3 regions of the Halomonas sp. SCS19 genome follow, and region 1 is predicted to be linked to each of the others. Evidence: predicted binding sites of a transcription regulator. Region 1 holds the regulator's gene; each other region holds the start of a gene.
The links. The regulator PhoB, encoded in region 1, activates phosphate uptake and scavenging genes when phosphate is short. The targets are predictions, from matches to a motif close to TGTCATANNNNTGTCANA.

Region 1 (6,933 bases):
TGCGTGGACGAGGAGCCCTGGGTGGTGGCGCGCAGCGTGGCACCGATCGTCGAGCGTCACGACGCTCCCTTCGAAGGCCTCGGCGAGACCTCTCTCGGCAGCTGGCTGTTTCGCCAGCCCGATCTCGAGCGCAGCGCCATTCAGATCGGCCGTAACACCAGGCCGATCCACGGCTATACCGGACTGTGGCAACGCCGCTCGGTATTTCGTCACAGCGGCTGGGTGCTGCTGGTGCAGGAGAGCTTTATGCCGACCATGGGCCGAGCGTTGTCGCTGTCGGCCTCTGCCACCGGCTGACTAGCTGTCGCTCACCGGCTGTCACCCCGCCATCGCCCTTCCGTCGCCACCTTCGGAGCGAGCCGCCTGGCTGGTCATGGCCGTCGGCTCGCGCTAGGCTGCGCCAAGGCTTCTCGGCGATGTTTCTCCGAGGAGCGACTGTTGCCCGGCTTACGCCTCATTTTCGCCTGACCTGCGCCAGAGCATGAGAGAGACCGATGGATCGTTCGCTGCTGCGTCCCCCTGGATACCTGAACCGAATTCCCGACTTTCTGGCGCTGATGCGTCTGGACCGCCCCATCGGTACCTGGCTGTTGATGTGGCCGACCCTGTGGGCGCTTTGGGTGGCCTCCGAGGGCATTCCGGCCCGTGACACCCTGCTGATCTTCGTCGCCGGCGTCTACCTGATGCGGGCGGCGGGCTGCGTGGTCAACGACTACGCCGATCGCCACTTCGATGGCCACGTCAAACGCACCAAGAACCGACCGCTGGCCACCGGCCGCATCAGTGAGCGGGAGGCCAAGGTGCTGTTCGTGTGCCTGCTGGGATCGGCCTTCGCGCTGGTCTGGCTGACCAACGGCTTTACCGTGTGGCTGTCGTTGATCGGAGCGGTGCTGGCCGCCAGCTATCCCTTCATGAAACGCTACACCCACTTCCCCCAGGTGGTGCTGGGCGCAGCCTTCTCCTGGGCCATTCCGATGGCCTTCGGCGCGGTGCTCGGCGAAGTCCCGATGGTCGCCTGGCTGCTGTTTACCGCCAACGTGCTGTGGACCGTGGCCTACGACACCGAATACGCCATGGTCGACCGCGACGACGACCTCAAGATCGGCATCAAGTCCACCGCGGTACTGTTCGGCCGCTGGGACACCCGTATCATTGCGCTGTTGCAGCTGGCTACCCTGGGGCTGCTGGCCTGGGCCGGCAGCCTGCTGGCGCTGGGCGGCTTCTTCTGGCTCGGCTGGCTGGCCATGGGCGCGACCTTTGTCCACCAGCAGCGGCTGATCAAGAGCCGTGACCGCGACCGTTGCTTCCAGGCCTTTCTCAACAACCACTGGTCGGGCCTATTGCTGTTCGCCGGACTCGGACTGAGCCTCTACCCCTCCCTCGGGTGAGGGAAATGCCCGTCTCGGTCGCTCGACAATGGATACAATGTCATCTAATTGTCACATTGACGTGGTGTCATTTGTCACCGTCGAGTGTAAGACCCTGACCAAGAGGCTCCCGGGATGACCGCCAAGACCGTACTGATCGTCGATGACGAAGCCCCGATCCGCGAAATGATCGCGGTGGCGCTGGAAATGGCCGACTACCGGGTGCTCGAGGCGGACAATGCTCAGGCCGCCCACGCCATCATCGTCGATGACCAGCCAGACCTGCTGCTGCTGGACTGGATGATGCCGGGCACCAGCGGCATCGAACTGGCCCGCCGGCTCAAGCGCGAGGAAACCACCGCAGAGCTGCCGATCATCCTGCTCACCGCCAAGGGTGAGGAGGACAACAAGATCCAGGGTCTCGAAGCCGGCGCCGACGACTACATCACCAAGCCATTCTCGCCGCGAGAACTGGTGGCCCGACTCAAGGCAGTGCTGCGACGCGCCACTCCGCGGGGCGTCGAGGACCCGGTGGAGGTAGAAGGCCTCAAGCTCGACCCGGTCAGCCATCGCGTCAGCGTCGACGGCAAGTCACTGGACATGGGCCCCACCGAATATCGCCTGCTGCAGTTCTTCATGACCCACCAGGAGCGCGCCTACACCCGTGGCCAGTTGCTCGATCAGGTCTGGGGTGGCAACGTCTACGTGGAAGAACGTACCGTCGACGTGCATATCCGCCGCCTGCGCAAGGCCCTGGGGGAACCCCATCAGCAACTGATCCAGACCGTACGCGGTACCGGTTATCGCTTTTCGGCCAAGGTCTGAGCGAGCCATCGACGCAACGCAGCACCAGGAGGGATGAGGTGAACGGAGCCGAGAACTGACGTGGGTCGTCTGTGGAGACGAGAAGTCTGGCGCCTGGCCGTGCTGGTGGGTCTCGGCGCCTTGCTGGGCTGGCCCTTCTCGCTGTCCAGCGTAGGCATCGGCCTGGGCCTGGCGCTTGGGCTCAGCTATCACCTGCGCAACCTGCACGCGATGCACGACTGGCTGACCCACCGCCCCCAGCAGGAACCTCCCACCGCCAGTGGCCTGTGGGGCGAGCTGTTCGATCGCCTCTATCGCTATCAAAAGGGCCAGCGGATCACCCAGCGCCGCCTGCGCTCGACCCTCCAGCGTATCCAGGAGTCATCCGAGGCAATGCGCGACAGCGTGGTGATGCTCGATCGCCACGGCGACCTGGAGTGGTGGAACAGCTCCGCCGAGCGCATGCTCGGCCTGAAGCCGGCGCTGGACCGCGGCCAGCACATCACCAACCTGCTGCGCGACCCGCGCTTCGTCGGCTACTTCAATGCCCGTGACTACCGCGAACCGCTGAGCCTGCCCTCCCCCATCGACGAGAACATGATCCTGCAGTTCCAGATCACCCTGTACGGTGACGATGAACGCCTGGTCATGGCCCGCGATATCACCCGTCTGCATCGCCTGGAACAGATGCGCCGCGACTTCGTCGCCAACGTCTCCCACGAGCTGCGCACGCCGTTGACCGTGCTCACCGGCTACCTGGAGACCTACAGCGACATGGCCGGCATGCTGCCGGAGCGCCTGGGCAAGGGGGTCGCCCAGATGCAGAGCCAGACGCGCCGCATGCAGAATCTGGTCAACGACCTGCTGCTGCTGTCACGACTCGAGAACGACCAGGGCGGCAGCGACCACGTTCGCCTCGACCCCACCACCCTGCTGCAGGCGGTCAAGCGCGACGCCGAGGCATTGTCAGGCGGGCGCCAGCAGATCGAGGTCGTCGTCGAAGAATCGCGCAGTCTCACCGGCAGCGAGAAGGAGATGCACAGCGCGGTCTCCAACCTGGCCTTCAATGCGGTGCGCTACGCCGGTGACGGCGCCCATATCACGCTACGCTGGCGTGCCTACGGCGAAGGCGCCTGCCTCGAGGTGGAAGACGACGGCGAAGGCATCGATCCGAGGCACCTGCCACGCCTTACCGAACGCTTCTACCGGGTCGACAAGGGCCGCAGCACCGCCACCGGTGGTACCGGCCTGGGGCTTGCCATCGTCAAGCACGTGCTGCTGCGCCACGAGGCACGCCTGGATATCGACTCCCGACTCGGCGAGGGCGCAACCTTCCGCTGCATCTTTCCCTCGAGCCGGCTGGCAGCGGCCGACCCGGTGGCGCTCGGCCGCGCAGGCGCTGTGCACTAGGCCCCGCCAGAACGAACAGAGCGTGCTCCCATCAGCTCCTGGGCCCCAGCAGGATGACCGCGGCACCCACCAGACACAGCACTCCCCCGATCAGGTCCCAGCGATCCGGCAGGCGCTGCTCGACCCACCACAGCCAGCCCAGCGACGCCACGATGTAGATGCCCCCGTAAGCGGCAAAGGCACGCCCGGCGTAGTCGGCATCGATCTGACTGAGCAGCCAGGCGAAGGCCACCAGACTCGCCACCGCGGGCAGCAGCCACCAGGCCGAGGCGTCATCTCGCCACCAGCGCCACACCGCAAAGCAACCGGCGATCTCGGCCAGCGCCGCCGCGATATAGAGCAAAAGACTAGGCAACAGCGCCGTCATGGTGCCTCCCTGCTTTCCCCTTTTGATGCCGCACGTCCATCGACAGCGCTACTCAACGCCGTACGGCCATCGACAACGCCGATAGCGGTGCTCAAACTGCTGCTCAACGCCTTACCACCGGCAACTGCCGATAGTGCTGATCCCACATCAGCACCGCGCCGGCCACGGCCCCGGGGATCAGAAACAGGTTGGCCAGCGGGATCCAGGTGATCAAGGTCACCAGGCCACCGAAGCTGAGACTCGGCCACCAGCGCGCCGACAGGCGCTTGCGCATGTCGGCGAAGCTGACCTTGTTGTTATCCATCGGGTAGTCGAGGTAGGTGATCGCCATGACCCAGGCGCTGAAGGCCGCCCACAACAGCGGCGCGATCAGGTTGACCACCGGAATCCAGCTCAGGATAAACAGCCCGATCATGCGCGGCAGGATATAGGCCAGCTTCAACAGCTCCCTGCCCAGGGCGTCGAGACCGGTCTTGAGCCAGCCACGATCATCGATGGGCTCGCGGCCGGTCAGCTCGACCTCGGCCCGGGCTGCCAGGAAGCCGTAGAAGGGGGCGGCGATCAGGTGGGTAACCAGGGTAAAGCTGAAGAACACGATCAGCACGAGGCTGACCACAAACAACGGCCAGATCAGCCAGTCGAGCCATTCCAGCCAGCTCGGCACCATGGCCATCCAGCTATCGAGCCAGCCACCGAACTCACCGAGCACGTAGCTGAGCATGCCGGCGTAGACCAGCAGGTTGACCAGAATGGGAAGAAACACATAACGACGCAGGCCCTGGCTATAGACCAGGCGGGTTCCGCGGCGGACCGCCTCGAGGGCATTCAGCATGACATCGATCCTTGGCAGTGGCTGAAGATGACAGTGCCCCAACGACATCGGGCCATCGTCTCGACGATGGCCCGATGCTCAGAGTGCAGGCAACGACCCTGACGGGGCCGGCCTATTGACGCCGCTCAGGGCGTCGAGGTCAAGACGTGCTGCTGTCGTCGAGCAGTTCCTGGTTGAGGTCGTCAGGGTCGATGTGACGGATATCCAGGCCCTTGACCAGATAGATGACGTACTCGGCCAGGTTGTTGGCGTGATCGCCGACACGCTCCAGCGCGCGCAGGATCCACATGATGCCCAGTACCGGAGAGATCGAACGCGCATCCTCCATCATGAAGGTCATCAGCGAGCGCATGGCGCTCTGATACTCGCTGTCGACCCGCTCGTCTTCCTGCACCACCTGCATCGCCAGTTCGGTGTCGAAACGCGCGAAGGAGGTCAGGGCGTCACGCATCATGTGACGCACGTGCTCGCTGATATTGCGCACCTCGACGAAGCCGCGGGTGCCGTTGTTGCCGTCGACCAGTTCGATGGCGTTGCGCGCGATCTTGCTGGCCTCATCACCGATACGCTCGAGATCCGACGCCGCACGAATCACCGCCAGTACCAGTCGCAGGTCCGAGGCCGCCGGCTGACGGCGTGCCAGCACGCGGGTACACTCGTCGTCGATCTTGACCTGCATGTCATTGACCGCACGGTCGTTGTCGACCACACGAGAGGCCAGTGCAGAGTCGGCGTCGAGCAACGAACTGACGGCATCCTGCACCTGCTTTTCCACCAGGCCACCCATGGCCATCAGGTGGGTCTTGAGTTCCTCGAGCTCATGATTGAACTGCCTCGAGATGTGCTGGCTGTGGGTATCGCTGGTGATATCCATGAAGGTCTCCTGAAGAAGCATGGGACGGGACGCTAGCCCACCATGCGTCCAGTGATGTAGTTTTCGGTGCGCCTCAGGCGCGGATGCGTGAACAGGGTGTCGGTCGGGCCGTACTCCACCAGCTCACCGTTGTGCAAAAACGCCGTATAGTCCGACACCCGCGCCGCCTGCTGCATGTTGTGGGTCACCAGCACCAGGGTCAGATGCGGCTTGAGTGTGCGAATCAGCTCCTCGATCTTCAGCGTCGAGATCGGATCCAGGGCCGAGGCCGGCTCGTCGAGCAACAGCACCTCGGGTTCCACCGCCAGGGTCCGGGCGATGACCAGACGCTGCTGCTGGCCTCCCGAGAGCGACCAGGCCGACGCCCGTAGACGCCCCTTGACCTCGTCCCACAGCGCCGCCGACTTCAGTGCCCATTCGACCACATCGTCGATGCGGCGCTTGCTCAAGCCTCCCTGCAGACGCAGGCCAAAGGCGACGTTGTCGTAGATCGACATGGGGAAGGGGTTCGGTGCCTGAAACACCATGCCCACCCGACGCCTGAGCTCGGCCACCGCCACCCTGGGGTCATGGATATCGTGGCCGTCCAGATGAATCTGGCCGTGACGACTGACGTCCTCATTGAGGTCGTGCAGACGATTCAAGGCGCGCAACAGCGTCGACTTGCCGCAGCCCGACGGCCCGATAAAGGCCGTGACCCGATGGCGTGGAATGCGCAGGGTCAGATCCTTGAGCGCCGTCTTGCCGCCATAGGCCAGGGTCAAACCCTGGATATCCAGGCAGGTATCGGCCGCGGAAAACTCCATGACCGCCCCGCGTCGATTTCCCAGTCTTGCCTGGGCCAGCTGACGCTTGGGCAGCTCGCCATCGATGGACATTGCCTCTCCCTGCATCATCGGCGCACCGGGGCACCATGACGCTTACGCAAATAGTGACGCATGAATATTGCAGTCAGGTTAAGCACCAGAATCACCGTGACCAGCAGTAGCGCTGTGGCATACACCAGCGGCATCGCCGCCTGGACATCGCTGGAGTGAAAGGCCGCGTCATAGATGTGATACCCCAGGTGCATGAACTTCCTTTCAAGGTGGAGGAAGGGAAACTCCCCGTCCAGCGGCACCTGCGGCGCCAGCTTGGCGACCCCGACCAGCATCAGCGGCGCCACCTCGCCGGCGGCCCGGGCCACCGCCAGGATCAGGCCGGTCAGCATCGCCGGCGTGGCCATCGGCAGCACCACCCGCGTCAGGGTCTCGAAGCGCGTGGCCCCAAGCGCCAGGGC
Region 2 (6,933 bases), 500 kb from region 1:
CAGCGCCGCTTCGCTGGGCAGCAGATCGCCGGGAGAGTACTGCGCCCGGACTTCGCGCGAGAGGACATCGGCCAACTGGCGATAGCGCGGCGGGCTGCCTGCCTCGGTCACTTGTCTAGACATCTTCGCTCCAAAAAAGAAGGTATCGGGTGGTGGCCGAAGCCACCGGCAGACCAGCCGTTCTGGTCTGCTTACTCGGCTCTGCTGTGTCAGCCTAGATGAAGCGCTTGCGTACGAACTGCGAGGCCATGTCCAGCGCCGTCACGGCGATGATGATCACCAGCATGATGGTGGCCGTCTCGGCGTACTGGAATCCGCGCATGGTCTCCCACAGCGCCACCCCGATACCGCCGCCACCGACCATGCCGAGCACCGTGGCCGAGCGGATGTTGGACTCGAAGCGATACAGGCTCACCGAGATCCACAGCGGCAGCACCTGGGGAATCAGACCGAACACGATCTCCTCGATGCGCCCTGCTCCGGTGACCCGAATGCCTTCCATGGGCCCGGCCTCGGCGGCTTCCACCGCTTCGGAAAACAGCTTGGCCAGCACCCCGGTGGTGTGGATGAACAGCGCCAGGGTTCCGGCGAAAGGCCCAAGCCCCACCGCCACCACGAACAGCATGGCGAATACCAGCTCGTTGATGGCACGGGTGGCGTCCATCAGTCGGCGCACCGGCTGGTAGACCCACCAGGGCACCAGATTCTCGGAGCACAGAAGGCTCGCAGGAATGGCGACCAGGATGGCCAGCAGGGTGCCCCAGATGGCGATCTGGATGGTCACCAGCATCTGCTCGATGTAGTGGCCGAGGTTGCCGAAGGCCGGGGGAAAGAAGTCGCCGGCCAGGGTCGCCATATTGTCGGCGTTGGTCACCAGCAGGCTCGGGCGCATCTCGACGCCCTGCCAGGACCAGGCCAGCACCGCCAGGCCGACGCCCCACAGCGCCAGGGTGGTCCAGCTACGCTTGGGCGGCAGGCTGATGCCGGAAAGTTGTGTCTGGGTGGTCATGCGTTTTCCTGGGGGAACTTGAGAAAGCGGTGACAGCGTGAGCGGTCCAGGCCGCGCCGGGCCTTCGTCCCGGCGCGGCCTGGCGTCACATCAGCCGGCGTTGGTGGCGGCATCCTCGGGCATCGCCTCGGCGGCCTGCACTTCCTTCATGCGCGCATCGAGATCGTCGAGCTGGCTGTCGATCTCGGCCAGTCGGGCCTCGCGATCGCCTTCGTCCAGGCTTTCGTCCTTGGCCACCTCGGAGCGCTCCTTGAACAGCGCCAGCTGACGGATCGGCAACAGCTGGTCGTTGTCGGAGGCATCGAAGCCAGACCACTGCAGCGGCTCGAGAATCTGCTGCTCTTCGGCGTCATCGCCGTAGTTCAGGAAGAACTCACGCAGCTTTTCCTTGGTGGCGTCGTCTAGGTCGCCGCGCCACACCAGCGGGTCGGACGGGATCAGCGGCGACTTCCAGATCACCCGCAGCTGCTCGGCCTTGTCCGGCGCGGTCACTTCCAGACGCTCCATGCCTTCGGTATTGAAGGTGGCCACGTCGACCTGCTGATTGGCCACCGCCAGGGCGTTGGTCTCGTGGCTGGAGTTCAGGGTGCGCTTGAAGGCTGACGAGGCGTCGACACCGTTCTTGGCGAAGACGTAGTAGCCCGGCACCAGATAGCCGGAGGTGGAGTTGGGATCGCCGTTGCCGAACACCAGCTCGGAGGCGTTGGCCAGGACGTCATCGACGCTTTCGATGTCGCTGTCCTTGTGGGTGATCATCAGACTCCAGTAGCCCGGGGCTCCGTTGGCCGCCACGGTCTGGGCGAAGATCTCGCCGTCGGCACGATCGACGGCTTCCATGGCCGACTTGTTGCCGTACCAGGCCAGGTCGATCTGATCAAAGCGCATGGCCTGGATCACCGCGGCGTAGTCGGTGGCGAAGAAGGGCTCGACCTCCATGCCGATCTGCTCGGACATATCGGCCAGGAACGGGTCCCACAGCGGCGCCAGATTCTGGCTGGCCTCGGTGGAGATGATGCCGAACTTGAGGGTCTCGGTCTCGGCGGCGGCCAGCTGGGCACTGGCGGCAAGGCCAATACCGGCGATCAATGGCAGCGACAGGCGACGAAAGGATGCGAGAGACATGGGATTCTCCTGAAGGTTATCGGTCGTTGTGGGAACAGGTGTCGCAGGATGTGGTGGCTCAGCTATGGACGACCTGCGCCGACACAGCCGTCTGGGCCTGGGTGTAGCTCGGCTCACGCAGCGGTGACGGCAGGTCGGGTTGACTGCCGGCACGCAGCTCGTCGAGGCCGGCGTTCTCGTACAGGGTCTTGAGGCGTGCGTCGGTCAGCTCGGAGGTCTTGCCGTCGAAGTACAGGCGCCCATCCTTGAGCGCGATGGCCCGGTGGCAGTAGCGCCGGGCGATATCGACCTGATGCAGGGTGATGACCACGGTGCGGCCATCCTCGGCGTGAATCCGCTCGAGGATCTCCATCACCTCCCGGGCGCTGCGCGGGTCCAGCGAGGCGATGGGCTCGTCGGCGAGGATGACGTCGGCGTCCTGCATCAGCACCCGGGCGATGGCCACCCGCTGCTGCTGACCGCCGGAAAGGGTGTTGGCACGCTGGTAGGCCATGCCCTCGAGGCCGACCCGAGCCAGGCACTGAAGGGCCCGTTGGCGTTCCTCGTCGCTGAAGCGACCGAGCAGCGCCCGCGCCCGCGGCATGCGCCCGAGCTGGCCGATCAGCACATTGGTCAGCACGCTGAGGCGATTGACCAGGTTGAACTGCTGGAAGATGTAGCCGACCCGGCAACGCTGGCCACGGCTGGCCCGGCGCAGGCGACCGCTGGCCTGGATCTCGCGCCCCAGCAGGCTGACTCGGCCACCGCGATCACGGTTGCAGCAGGTCAGTCCGACCAGATGACGCATCAGGGTGGACTTGCCGGAGCCGGACGGGCCGATCAGCGCAACGATCTCCCCCGGGGTGATCTCGAAACTGACATCCTCGAGCACTCGGCTATGGCCGAAGTTCTTGTTGAGCCGCTCGACGATGATGGTGGGAATGGACATGACGCCTCTCCTCTAGGAATGGCGCCAGTCTGGACATCAAAGATGAAGGCCAGTTGTCTAGACAATGTCATTGAGATGACAAATTTCCCTGCACACGGAGCAAGCGCACCGGCACTACCTCGCCAGAGGTAGAAAAAACAAGGAGTTGGGGTCGACTGTCATGCAGCGGTCACGTCATTGCCGCCGATTCGTCATACTCAGGCAGGGCGACCTATGGACGAAGACGTCGTCCATCTGTACGAAAAGGAAGATGGACAAGACGCCCTGAAAAGTCTTGCAAGGAGGCACCAGCAAGCGGCCAATCGCCACGCCCATAGCGCCAGGCGATAAAGGCCATAAACAGGCTTGAAGGGAAAACCGGCGGCTTCGGCGCCAGACTGAATCCGACACATGATCCCACGGAGGCATGTCATGCAGCATCTCAGTCTGGAGCCGGGCGCCCTGGAGGTCAGCGACCTGGCGGGAATGCGTCGGTTCTTCGAGACGACACTGGGCCTTCGGGTGCTGGTCGCCAGCGACACTGGGGTGACCCTTGAATTGGGAGGCGGCGAGAACACCCAGGTGCTGATGTTGCTGGCGAGCCACACCCCGACGCCGCCGAGAACACTGAATCTCGAGGTCGACGCCGCCAGCTTTCCTGCGCTGCGTCGACGCCTGGAAGACTGCGGACACGAGTGCGGCTTTGTACAGAGCTGGGAGGGAGACAACAGCACCTCGCGTCAGTGCGCCTTTCGGGTGGTGCTGTGCCGGATGCCGGAGGGGCACTGGCTGAGGCTTACCGCCATCGATCCGGCCCGCTGCGCCTCATCGACCCGAGAGGTCCGGGCCTGACGCCGTTGATCAATCGCGACCCTCGCCGTCTCCCGCTTCTTCGTCACCCTCGTCATCACCCAACAGCCGCTGGCGCCGTTCGTCACGGAACTTCTGCAGGCGGTTGTTGCGGTAGCGCCGGACGATCGCTACTACCAGCGCCACCACCAGCATCAGCCCCAAGGTGAGCCCCTGCCACGGGCGCGGGTGGTCCAGGGTGGTGCCGAGCACAAAGATCATCACGAAGCCGAGGGCCTGGCTGCCGATGGCCAGGGCGCGCAGGGGGTCGAAGGTCTTGGGTGGTGACATCACAGATCCTGATCAGAGAGATGGCTCGAAAACCGATGGCCCGGCAGGCGGCTCGGGATGACAGCGCGCATCGGGCGCAGTAGCCTTGCCGGATCGAGCCCACCAAGTGTACCTGCTCGCCTGCGCATTTTCGTGCTTTCGCGTTTCCCCAATGGAGTTCGCCCCATCCATGGATGCCATCGCCATCGGACCGGTGCTAGTGAGCCTGCCGCGTCTCTACGCCCTCGTCGTCACCCTGTTGCTGCTGGCCGCCAGCGCCTTCCTGCTGGGCCTGCCCCGCCGCCGCCACGGTCGCTGGTTCAACGGCCTGATGCTGGCCTGGCTGGTCGGCGCTCGGCTCGGGCACGTGCTGCCGCACTGGGCCGCCTATCAGGACAAATGGCTGGATATCATCAAGCTGTGGCTGCCCGGCTACAGCGGGGTCTGGGGGCTGGTCGCCGCCGCCCTGTGGACCCTGTGGTCACTGCGTGATCGCCTTGGCGCCCTGCTCGGTGCCCTGGGTCTGACGCTGGTCGCCTCGCTTGCCTGGCTGGCGCTGGTCAGCTGGGCGCCGCTGTCGGCAAGTCCGGCGCCACAACGCGTGCCAGAGCTGACCCTGGAAGACGTCAACGGCGCCCCCATCGAACTGGCCTCGCTGGCAGGCGGCCCCACCGGCAAGCCGCTGATCATCAATCTATGGGCCACCTGGTGCCCTCCTTGCCGGCGCGAGATGCCGTTGCTGGCCGACATCGACCAACGCGACGACGTCACCGTGGTCGTGGCCAATCAGGGAGAGCCGCTGGTTCAGGTCGCGCGCTACCTGGACGAGGCCGGCCTGGACTTTCGCTACCCCCTGCTCGACCCGCGCCAGCAACTGCTGGCCGCGAGTCAATCTCCCGGGCTACCCACGACACTGCTGTTCGACGCCGAAGGGAAGCTGCTCGAGCGCCATGTGGGGGAGCTGACCCTGCCTCTGCTGGACGACTGGCTGGCGCGCTGAAACTTTGCCAACCTGAGCACATACTGCAGGTGAACCGCACCCGCAGTCTCAGGGCCGAGGGGGACACCCCGCCTCGGCCCGCCCAACCTGTCTTTTCCTGCACTGACGTAGCCTGAATCCGCCACCTCACGGCCAAGCTCATCGCTGGCCCGGGCACGGCGGCAAGCGCGGGGGCGTTTCGGGAACGCCTCGATGCGAAGGTTTCAGCCGCCATGCGACATCTGATCACGGGCATGACGATGGCGCTTAAGCCAGACTGAAGATTGCTGTAAGATACCGCGCCCTGTCGGCGGCGGGCCTGGCCCGCGACCACGAACCGTAACGACGCATCTCCCGAGGCATCATGAGCGACTTCTCTCCCGGCCAGCGCTGGATCAGCGACGGCGAGGCCGAACTCGGCCTGGGCACTATCCTGAATTGCGACGCGCGCAGCGTCACCGTGCTCTTCGGCGCCAGCCAGGAAACCCGCACCTACAGTACCCGTCTTGCCCCGTTGACCCGAGTCGCCTTCGGCAGTGGTGATCGCATCCAGTCCGCCGAGGGCTGGCAGATGACGGTGGACGACACCAAGGAAATCGATGGCCTGATCGTCTATATCGGCGAAGACGACAAGGGCGAGCTGTGCGAATTGCCGGAGGCCCGGCTGGCCGACAGCATGCAGTTCGACCAGGCCCGAGATCGTCTGCTGACCGGCCAGGTCGATCGCAACGACTGGTTCGACCTGCGCTTTCGCACCCTGCATCACTACCATCGCATCGAGCAGAACCCGGCGCTGGGTCTGGCCGGCCCACGCATCGATCTGATACCCCATCAGCTGTACATCGCCGACGAGGTCTCCTCGCGTCAGGCGCCTCGCGTGCTGCTGGCCGATGAAGTCGGCCTCGGCAAGACCATAGAAGCCGGACTGATCCTGCATCGCCTGCTGCTGACCGGGCGGGTCGAGCGGGCGCTGATCCTGGTGCCGGCGAGCCTGACTCACCAGTGGCTGGTGGAATTGCTGCGACGCTTCTCGCTGTCGGTGACCCTGCTCGACGAACAGCAGAGCCAGGCCCACGGTGACACCAATCCCTTCGAGGCCGGCCAGCTGGTGCTGGCAAGCCAGGACTGGCTGTTCGCCAACACCCACCGCCAGCAGCAGGCCGAAGCCTGCGAGTGGGACCTGCTGATCGTCGACGAGGCCCACCACCTGGAGTGGAGCGAGGACGAGGTCGGCCCCGGTTACGCCTGCGTCGAGCGCCTGTCCGGCGCCACCGAGGGCGTGCTGCTGCTGACCGCGACGCCGGAACAGATGGGGCTGGCCAGCCACTTTGCCAGGCTGCGCCTGCTCGATCGCGATCGCTACTCGGACCTGGAGGCCTTCCGCGCCGAAGAGCAGGGCTATGTGGCGGTGGCCGAGGCCATCGACGCCCTGGGCGATGTCGACGGGCCGCTGGATGCCGGCGCCCGGGACACCATCGGCGCTGTCGCCGACGACGGCGACAGCCAGGCGCTGCTGGCGACCCTGTCCAACCCCGAATGCAGCCTGGAACAGCGCCAGCAGGCCAGCGCCCAGCTGCGAGACCAGCTGCTCGACCGCCACGGCACCGGCCGGGTGATGTTCCGCAACAGCCGTCGCCACGTCGGCGGCTTCCCTAAACGTCGCCTGCACGTCGACAAGCTGGAGCTGCCGTCGTCCTATCGCCGAGTGCTGCGTCGCCTGGCGCGGGACGAGGACTACCTCGACGAGCTGCTGATCGAGACCGGCCTCGACCACCCCGAGGTGATGGTCTATCTGGA
Region 3 (6,933 bases), 860 kb from region 1:
GCCCCACCCCGACCGAGACTAAGGCTTGTTCGAAAAGTGCCTGCGCTCGGTAATACGGCGTTAAAAATCAGGTCAAAATGCTCATTTACACCTCGTAAACTGCGCTTTCTCACCGATTTTTGCCTTGTCTAACCATCGCTCGCCGGCTTTTCGTACAAAGCCTGGGCATCATGCAAGCCAGACACGAAACGGGCAGCCCATGGGCTGCCCGTTCTGTGTCTGGCTATCGTGGCGCGAAAGGCCGAGCGATCAGATCCAGCCGCCCAGTTCGCGCTTGACGATATCGGCCAGCACCGCGATATGGTCGTCGCGATCGTTGAGACACGGAATGTAGATGAAGTGCTCGCCGCCGGCCTCCATGAAGGCGTCGCGGATCTCTTCCTCGATCTCTTCCAGGGTCTCCACGCAGTCGGCGCTGAAGGCGGGGGACAGTACGGCGATACTCTTGTGTCCCTGACGCGCCAGCTCCGCCACCTTGTCGACGGTGGCGGGGCCCACCCATTCTTCAGGCCCGAACTTGGACTGGAAGGCGGTGACCACTTCGTCCTCGGCGTGCCCCAGCCGTTCGCGCAGCAGCCGAGTGGTCTTCCTGCACTGACAGTAGTAGGGGTCGCCTTCCTCCAGAAAGCGCTTGGGTACGCCGTGATAGGACGCCACCACCACCGAAGGCTGGTGCGTCTCGTTCTCCAGGCGTTCGCTGACCGAGGCGGCCAGGGCCTCGATGTAGCCCGGCTCGTCGAAGTAGGCCGGCACCGTTCGCACCGATGGCTGCCACTTGCGCTTCATCAGCTGACGGAAGAACTGATCGCAGGCGGTGGCGGTAGTGGGCGAGCCGTACTGGGGATACAGCGGGAAGAACAGGATACGCCGACATCCCTTCTCCTCCAGCTCCTTGAGCGCCTTGTCGGTGGAAGGATTGCCGTAGCGCATGCCGAAGCTGACCTCGATCGAGTCCCCCAGCTCAGCGCGCAGCCGCGTCGACAGCTTCTCGCTCTGGCTTCTGGTGATGGTCAGCAATGGACTCTCGTCCTTGTCGGTGTTCCAGATGCTGCGATAGGCCGCCCCGGAAGCAAATGGCCGGCGACTCAGGATGATCAACTGCAGCAGTGGCTGCCAGAGCCAGCGCGGATAGTCGACCACCCGCTGGTCCGACAGAAATTCGCTGAGATAGCGGCGCATGGACCAGTAGTCGGTATCGTCCGGCGTACCCAGGTTGGCGACCAGCACGCCGATCTTTTCACGTGCGACGGCGGGGTGGTCGACCGGCGCCTGCTCCGGGCGATGGGCCTCCACCACTGAGGGGGGAACGGACTGATCCATGAAGGTGACTTCCTCTTGGTAGCGAATGCACAAAGCCTATCACCGGTGGGTATCAGGCTCGAATGAAGTGTTACTATGAAGAGGATTTGTACAATTTTTGGTGAACCCATGTCCAGATCCTTGATCCTGATCACCGGCGACCAGTTGAGCCTGGACCTCGGACTCTTGCAGACCACTGGCGACGACGACGTCGTCGCGCTGTGCGAGGTCGCCGAGGAAGGCCGCTACGTGCCGCATCATCCTCAGAAGATCGCCATGATGCTGTCGGCCATGCGCCACTTCGCCGCCACTCTTCGCGACAAGGGCTATCGCGTCCACTACAGCGCCCTCGATGATCCGGACAACGCCCATGGCCTGCTGGCGGAGGCGGAACGCCTCGCGCAAGCCTACGACTGTTCGCGGATTGTCACCACAAGGCCCGGCGAATGGCGGCTGCTGGATGCCATGGAGCGCCGCCAGGGCGGGATACCCTGGCAATGGGTCGAGGACGACCGCTTCTACTGCACGCCTGGTGAATTCGGCGACTGGTTGTCCCATCGCCGGCAGCCTCGCATGGAGGGCTTCTATCGACTGATGCGTCGCCGCACCGGCCTGCTGATGGAGGGCGATGAACCCATGGGCGGCCAGTGGAACTTCGACAAGGACAACCGACGGCCCCTGCCCCAGCACTACACGCTGCCCAAGCCTCCCCGCCACACCGTCGACGACATGACCCGTGAGGTGCTGACACTGGTGGAGGAACACTTCGATGAACACTTCGGTCGTCTGGATGGCTTCCACTGGCCGGTCACCCGACGCCAGGCGCTGGTCGATCTCAGACACTTCATCGATCACCTGCTGCCGAGCTTCGGTGACGTCCAGGACGCCATCAGCGACAGCGATCCCTTTCTCTTCCACTCGCGCCTGTCCGCTCCCATGAACCTTGGCCTGCTCAGCCCGAGAGAGGTCTGCGAGGCCGCCGAAACCGCTTATCTCGAGGGGCATGCACCGATCAATGCGGTGGAAGGTTTTATCCGCCAGATCCTCGGCTGGCGAGAGTACGTCAGGGGCATCTACTGGACCCGTATGCCGGACTACAAGGGCTATAACGCCTTGCAGGCCCGCAGGGGTCTGCCCCACTTCTACTGGAGCGGTGACACCGGCATGCGCTGTCTATCCCGCGCGATCGGCATGACCCGGGACAACGCCTACGCGCACCATATCCAGCGTCTGATGGTGACCGGCAACTTTGCTCTGCTGTGCGACGTCAGCCCCGAGGCCCTGTGCGACTGGTACCTGGCGGTCTACGCCGACGCCTGCGAATGGGTCGAATTGCCCAATACGCTTGGCATGGTGTTGCACGCCGACGGTGGACTGATGGGCTCGAAGCCCTACTGTGCGTCAGGCAAGTACATCGATCGGATGTCTGACCATTGCCGCCACTGTCGCTATGACGTGAAAAAGACCCTGGGCGAAGACGCCTGTCCCTTCAACAGCCTCTACTGGGACTTTCTCGAACGTCACGCCGACACCCTGGCGAGCAATCCTCGCATGAAGCTGATCTATGGCTCGCTGCGCCGCATGAGCGATGACAAGCGCAGCGCCATGCGCCGCCAGGCCACGTCCTTTCTCGACAACCTGGCATGCGAACCGAGCTACGGTCAGGGTCCCCACCGCGACGGCTATCGACCTCAGGGAGCGAATCCATGAATCGGTTCGAGACACTCGCCACACCGCTTGCGCTGTTTCATGATGGTCAGTGCCCACTATGCCGCAAGGAGATCGCCTGGCTGAGGCGGCATCCGCGCAGCCGGCTGATCCACTTTATCGATGTCCGCGACGACGATTTTTGCGCCGAGGCCTGGGGCCAGCGCTTCGATGACATGCTGGGCAAGCTGCACCTGCGCGACGCCACAGGTCGCTGGTTCATCGGCATGGATGCCACTCGCGCATTGTACGCGACGCTGGGTCATCGCCGTTGGGTGCAGCTAAGCAGCGTACCCGGTTTGCGTGGACTGCTGGACATCGGCTATCTGGGCTTCGCCCGACTGCGCCCCTGGCTAACAGGGACTCAAAGGAAGCGATAAGGCAGGTCGACACCGCCAAGGGCCCTGGCAGCTTGCGCCAGGGACTTGTTCGGTGAACGTGGGTACATCAGTGGCAAGGCAGAGACGGCGAGACTGCCGTCGAGAGGGTTCCAGCACCAGGGTGGTGTGGAACGATGTCACTCAAAACACCAGGGGCATACGTGAGGCCAGCGGTTCGGCATAGTGGGCCTCGCGACCGATCACCTCGTCGTGGGCCACGTGCTGGACCAGGTAGGCGCGGTGGATACCGGCACGCTTGAGCTCCAGGTAGACGTCGTCCAGCGAGCGGAACAACACCGGCTTGCCGCGGCGGCAGAGCATCTTGCGGGCACCTTCCACGTCTTCCAGTTCGACCTGGTAAAAACGGCTGCCGGCATGGCCGATCACGCGAATCTCGAAGTTGTCGTGGCGGCCGACAAAGGCCTTGAGATCATTAATTTCCATCGTATCTTTCGCCTCTTTTCATCCTGTCGCGACGGGGGTCCTGTGGCCCCCGCCCTCCTTATGTGACGACACTACGGCGACGAGCGTGCCGATGATATTTCGGCAGACCATGACGCTCGTTTCATTTCCCTGTGCCGCGCATGTGACTCTCTGATCATGGCACAGCCTGGGCCCTTCGGGTGACATTCCCGTGACGGTGTGAAGAATTTCTCTGATCTGGATACATATTGGCCGTTTCGCGCGCACAGCGGGTTAAACGACCTCCATGATCGCGGCGGAGAAAAGGGGGTCTTCAGCGGCAGGCAGCGCCTTTGCGGGAGGAAGTGGAGAGCTTGAAGGAGGGAAAACGAAGGCCCGCGACACGAATGCTCGCGGGCGACGGATCCGGCGGTGAGACTACTGGTAGTCGGAGGGATCGATGGCCTTGCCGAGGGAGTTGCGGTCGACCCAATTGCCGGCCTTGGTCTCCTTGTAGCGAAACACCACCTTGTCGCCGATCTGCACCGGCAGCTCGGAGTCTTCTGTCTGGTAGCTGTAGTCCACGCCGTCCACTACCAGGTGATAGCGATACAGATCGGGCATGCCGAGCCATTCCTTGAACGGGCCTTCCCGTTCCACCGAGGTCAATTCGCCACGGGCTTCCAGCTTGGGCGCGCGACGGCGATTGCCGCGTCGAAATCCGCCTGCCATGTCAGGTCTCCTTCACTGTGTCTGTCGAAATCGCAAGGGGCGGCATTATACGAGCCCGTCGGTCAGGCTCAAGCACGTTTATTCGCCGAAGGTATCACCGTAGCTGTCCGGCGCCAGATCCTCGAAGCGGGTGTACTTGCCGATAAAGGCCATGTGCACCGTCCCGATGGGACCATTACGTTGCTTGCCGATGATGAATTCGGCGAGCCCCTTGTTGTCGGGATTATCCGGGTTGTAGACCTCATCACGATAGACGAAACCGATCAGGTCGGCGTCCTGCTCGATGGCCCCGGATTCACGCAGGTCCGACATCACCGGACGCTTGTTGGGGCGCTGCTCCAGCGAGCGGTTGAGCTGCGACAGCGCAATCACCGGGCAGCCGAACTCCTTGGCAAGCCCCTTGAGCGAGCGCGAGATCTCCGAAATCTCGCCGGTACGGTTGTCACCGAACCCCGGCACCTGCATCAACTGCAGGTAGTCGATCATGATCATCGCCAGGTTGCCGTGCTCGCGCACCACGCGACGCACCCGTGAGCGCATCTCGTTGGGCGACAGCGCAGCGGTGTCATCGATGAACAGTTGCTTGTCCTTGAGCAGGTTGACCGCCGAGGTCAACCTCGGCCAGTCCTCGTCCTCGAGCTGACCGGAGCGCACTCGGGTCTGGTCGATACGCCCGAGTGACGACAGCATGCGCAGCATGATCGAGTCCGCCGGCATCTCCATGGAGAACACCATCACCGGCTTGTCGCTGGACACCACCGCGTGCTCCACCAGGTTCATGGCGAAGGTGGTCTTGCCCATGGACGGGCGGCCGGCGACGATCACCAGGTCGGAGGGCTGCAGCCCGGAGGTCATGTCATCGAGATCGCGAAAGCCGGTCGACAGGCCGGTCATCTCGCCTTTCATGTTGAACAGCTCGTCGATGCGATCGACGGCCTTGGTCAGCAGCTCGCTCATGCCGATGGGGCCGCCGGCCTTGGGGCGGTCCTCGCTGATCTGGAACACCAGCCGCTCGGCCTCGTTGACCAGCTCATCGGCAGGACGCCCATTGGGGCTGAAGGCGCCGTCGGCGATCTGGTTGGCCGCCTGGATCAGCTTTCTCAGGGTGGCGCGTTCGCGCACGATGTCGCCATAGGCGCGGATATTGCTGGCCGAGGGAGTGTTGCGGGCCAGCTCCGCCAGGTAGGCGAGCCCGCCCACGGTGTCGAGCTGGTCGCGCCCCTCCAGGGCCTCGGACAGGGTCACCACGTCCAGCGGACGGCTCGACTCGGCCAGCGCCACCATGGCGTTGAACACCAGGCGATGCTCGTAGCGATAGAAGTCGTCGGCCACCAGCCGGTCGGCGATATTGTCCCAGGCCTGATTGTCGAGCATCAGGCCACCCAGCACCGACTGCTCGGCCTCCACCGAGTGCGGCGGAACCTTCAGCGCCGCGGCTTCACGATCGATGGTCTGGACGTCACTCATGCGCTTGTCTCTTCGCTGTTGTTCACGGCGCCATGCCACTGGATCCAGGCTGTGTCCGAAAAGTCGACGAGCGCAGCCACTCTCCAGACAAGCCTTAGTCTACCCGAAGCCGGGTCCGTCGCACGATCACCCGTGCGGGCGATCGCGAGCCACAAAAAAGGGCGCGGGATGTGACTCCCGCGCCCTTGCCACTGCCGTGGGAGACGACCTTACTCGGCCACCACCACCACGCGCACGGTGGCGTCGACGTCGGCATGCAGGTGCAGCACGATGTCGTATTCGCCGGTCTGGCGGATCGGGCCTTCCGGCATGCGGACTTCGCTCTTGGCGACGTCGATACCGGCGCTGGAGATCGCCTCGGCCAGGTCACGCGGACCGATGGAACCGAACAGCTTGCCTTCGTCGCCAGATTTGGCGACCAGAGACAGCTCGATGTCGTTGAGCTGCTCGGCGCGAGCTTCGGCTTCGGCCTTGCGCTCGGCGGCCTGAGCTTCGAGCTCGGCACGCTGGGCTTCAAAGGCAGCGATGTTGTCCTTGGTGGCCGGTACGGCGAGACCGTAGGGCACCAGGTAGTTGCGGCCGTAACCAGGCTTGACGGTGACCTTGTCACCGAGACCGCCCAGCTTGCCAATGTTGTCGAGCAGAATGACTTCCATCTCGTAAACCTCTATGTCAGTTGCTGTGACCCAGACGCCCGCGGAAGTCCGCGAAGGTATCGATCAGGGCCACAACCAGCACGATGAGAATCATGGGCCAGGTGGTGATCAGCAGCAGATAGAACGCGACCAGCCACAACCCGTTCATTCCCTTACGTCCAACTACACCATGTGTCAGGCCGATGCCGGCCATCAGCAGCGGAATCCAGGCCAGCATGCCGATCCCGGGGAGACCCAGCAGGGTGCCGGCGATCACCAGCACCACCAACAGGATCAGCTCCCTCGGGGTG

Region 2: phnC (phosphonate ABC transporter ATP-binding protein) is a predicted target of PhoB. The motif match lies at 3,216-3,233, and genes of this name have one in related genera.
Region 3: NFH97_RS04775 (DUF6482 family protein) is a predicted target of PhoB. The motif match lies at 4,009-4,026, and genes of this name have one in related genera.

The regions. Positions count from the first base shown of each region.
Region 1 covers NZ_JAMSHN010000001.1:2,012,673-2,019,605, reverse strand. The annotation lists gene NFH97_RS08740 (chorismate--pyruvate lyase family protein) at 1-297, shown strand, start outside; gene ubiA (4-hydroxybenzoate octaprenyltransferase) at 495-1,388, shown strand; gene phoB (phosphate regulon transcriptional regulator PhoB) at 1,503-2,192, shown strand; gene phoR (phosphate regulon sensor histidine kinase PhoR) at 2,253-3,581, shown strand; gene NFH97_RS08720 (YnfA family protein) at 3,613-3,948, opposite strand; gene cysZ (sulfate transporter CysZ) at 4,052-4,780, opposite strand; gene phoU (phosphate signaling complex protein PhoU) at 4,920-5,654, opposite strand; gene pstB (phosphate ABC transporter ATP-binding protein PstB) at 5,687-6,460, opposite strand; gene pstA (phosphate ABC transporter permease PstA) at 6,547-6,933, opposite strand, start outside.
Region 2 covers NZ_JAMSHN010000001.1:2,512,518-2,519,450, reverse strand. The annotation lists gene phnF (phosphonate metabolism transcriptional regulator PhnF) at 1-123, opposite strand, end outside; gene phnE (phosphonate ABC transporter, permease protein PhnE) at 215-1,009, opposite strand; gene phnD (phosphonate ABC transporter substrate-binding protein) at 1,100-2,131, opposite strand; gene phnC (phosphonate ABC transporter ATP-binding protein) at 2,190-3,059, opposite strand; gene NFH97_RS11015 (VOC family protein) at 3,471-3,890, shown strand; gene NFH97_RS11010 (hypothetical protein) at 3,900-4,178, opposite strand; gene NFH97_RS11005 (TlpA family protein disulfide reductase) at 4,348-5,157, shown strand; gene rapA (RNA polymerase-associated protein RapA) at 5,501-6,933, shown strand, end outside.
Region 3 covers NZ_JAMSHN010000001.1:1,150,130-1,157,062, forward strand. The annotation lists gene NFH97_RS04755 (Na+/H+ antiporter subunit G) at 1-22, shown strand, start outside; gene hemH (ferrochelatase) at 250-1,320, opposite strand; gene NFH97_RS04765 (cryptochrome/photolyase family protein) at 1,429-3,009, shown strand; gene NFH97_RS04770 (thiol-disulfide oxidoreductase DCC family protein) at 3,006-3,386, shown strand; gene NFH97_RS04775 (DUF6482 family protein) at 3,528-3,830, opposite strand; gene NFH97_RS04780 (hypothetical protein) at 4,227-4,520, opposite strand; gene dnaB (replicative DNA helicase) at 4,599-5,987, opposite strand; gene rplI (50S ribosomal protein L9) at 6,197-6,643, opposite strand; gene NFH97_RS04795 (hypothetical protein) at 6,660-6,933, opposite strand, start outside.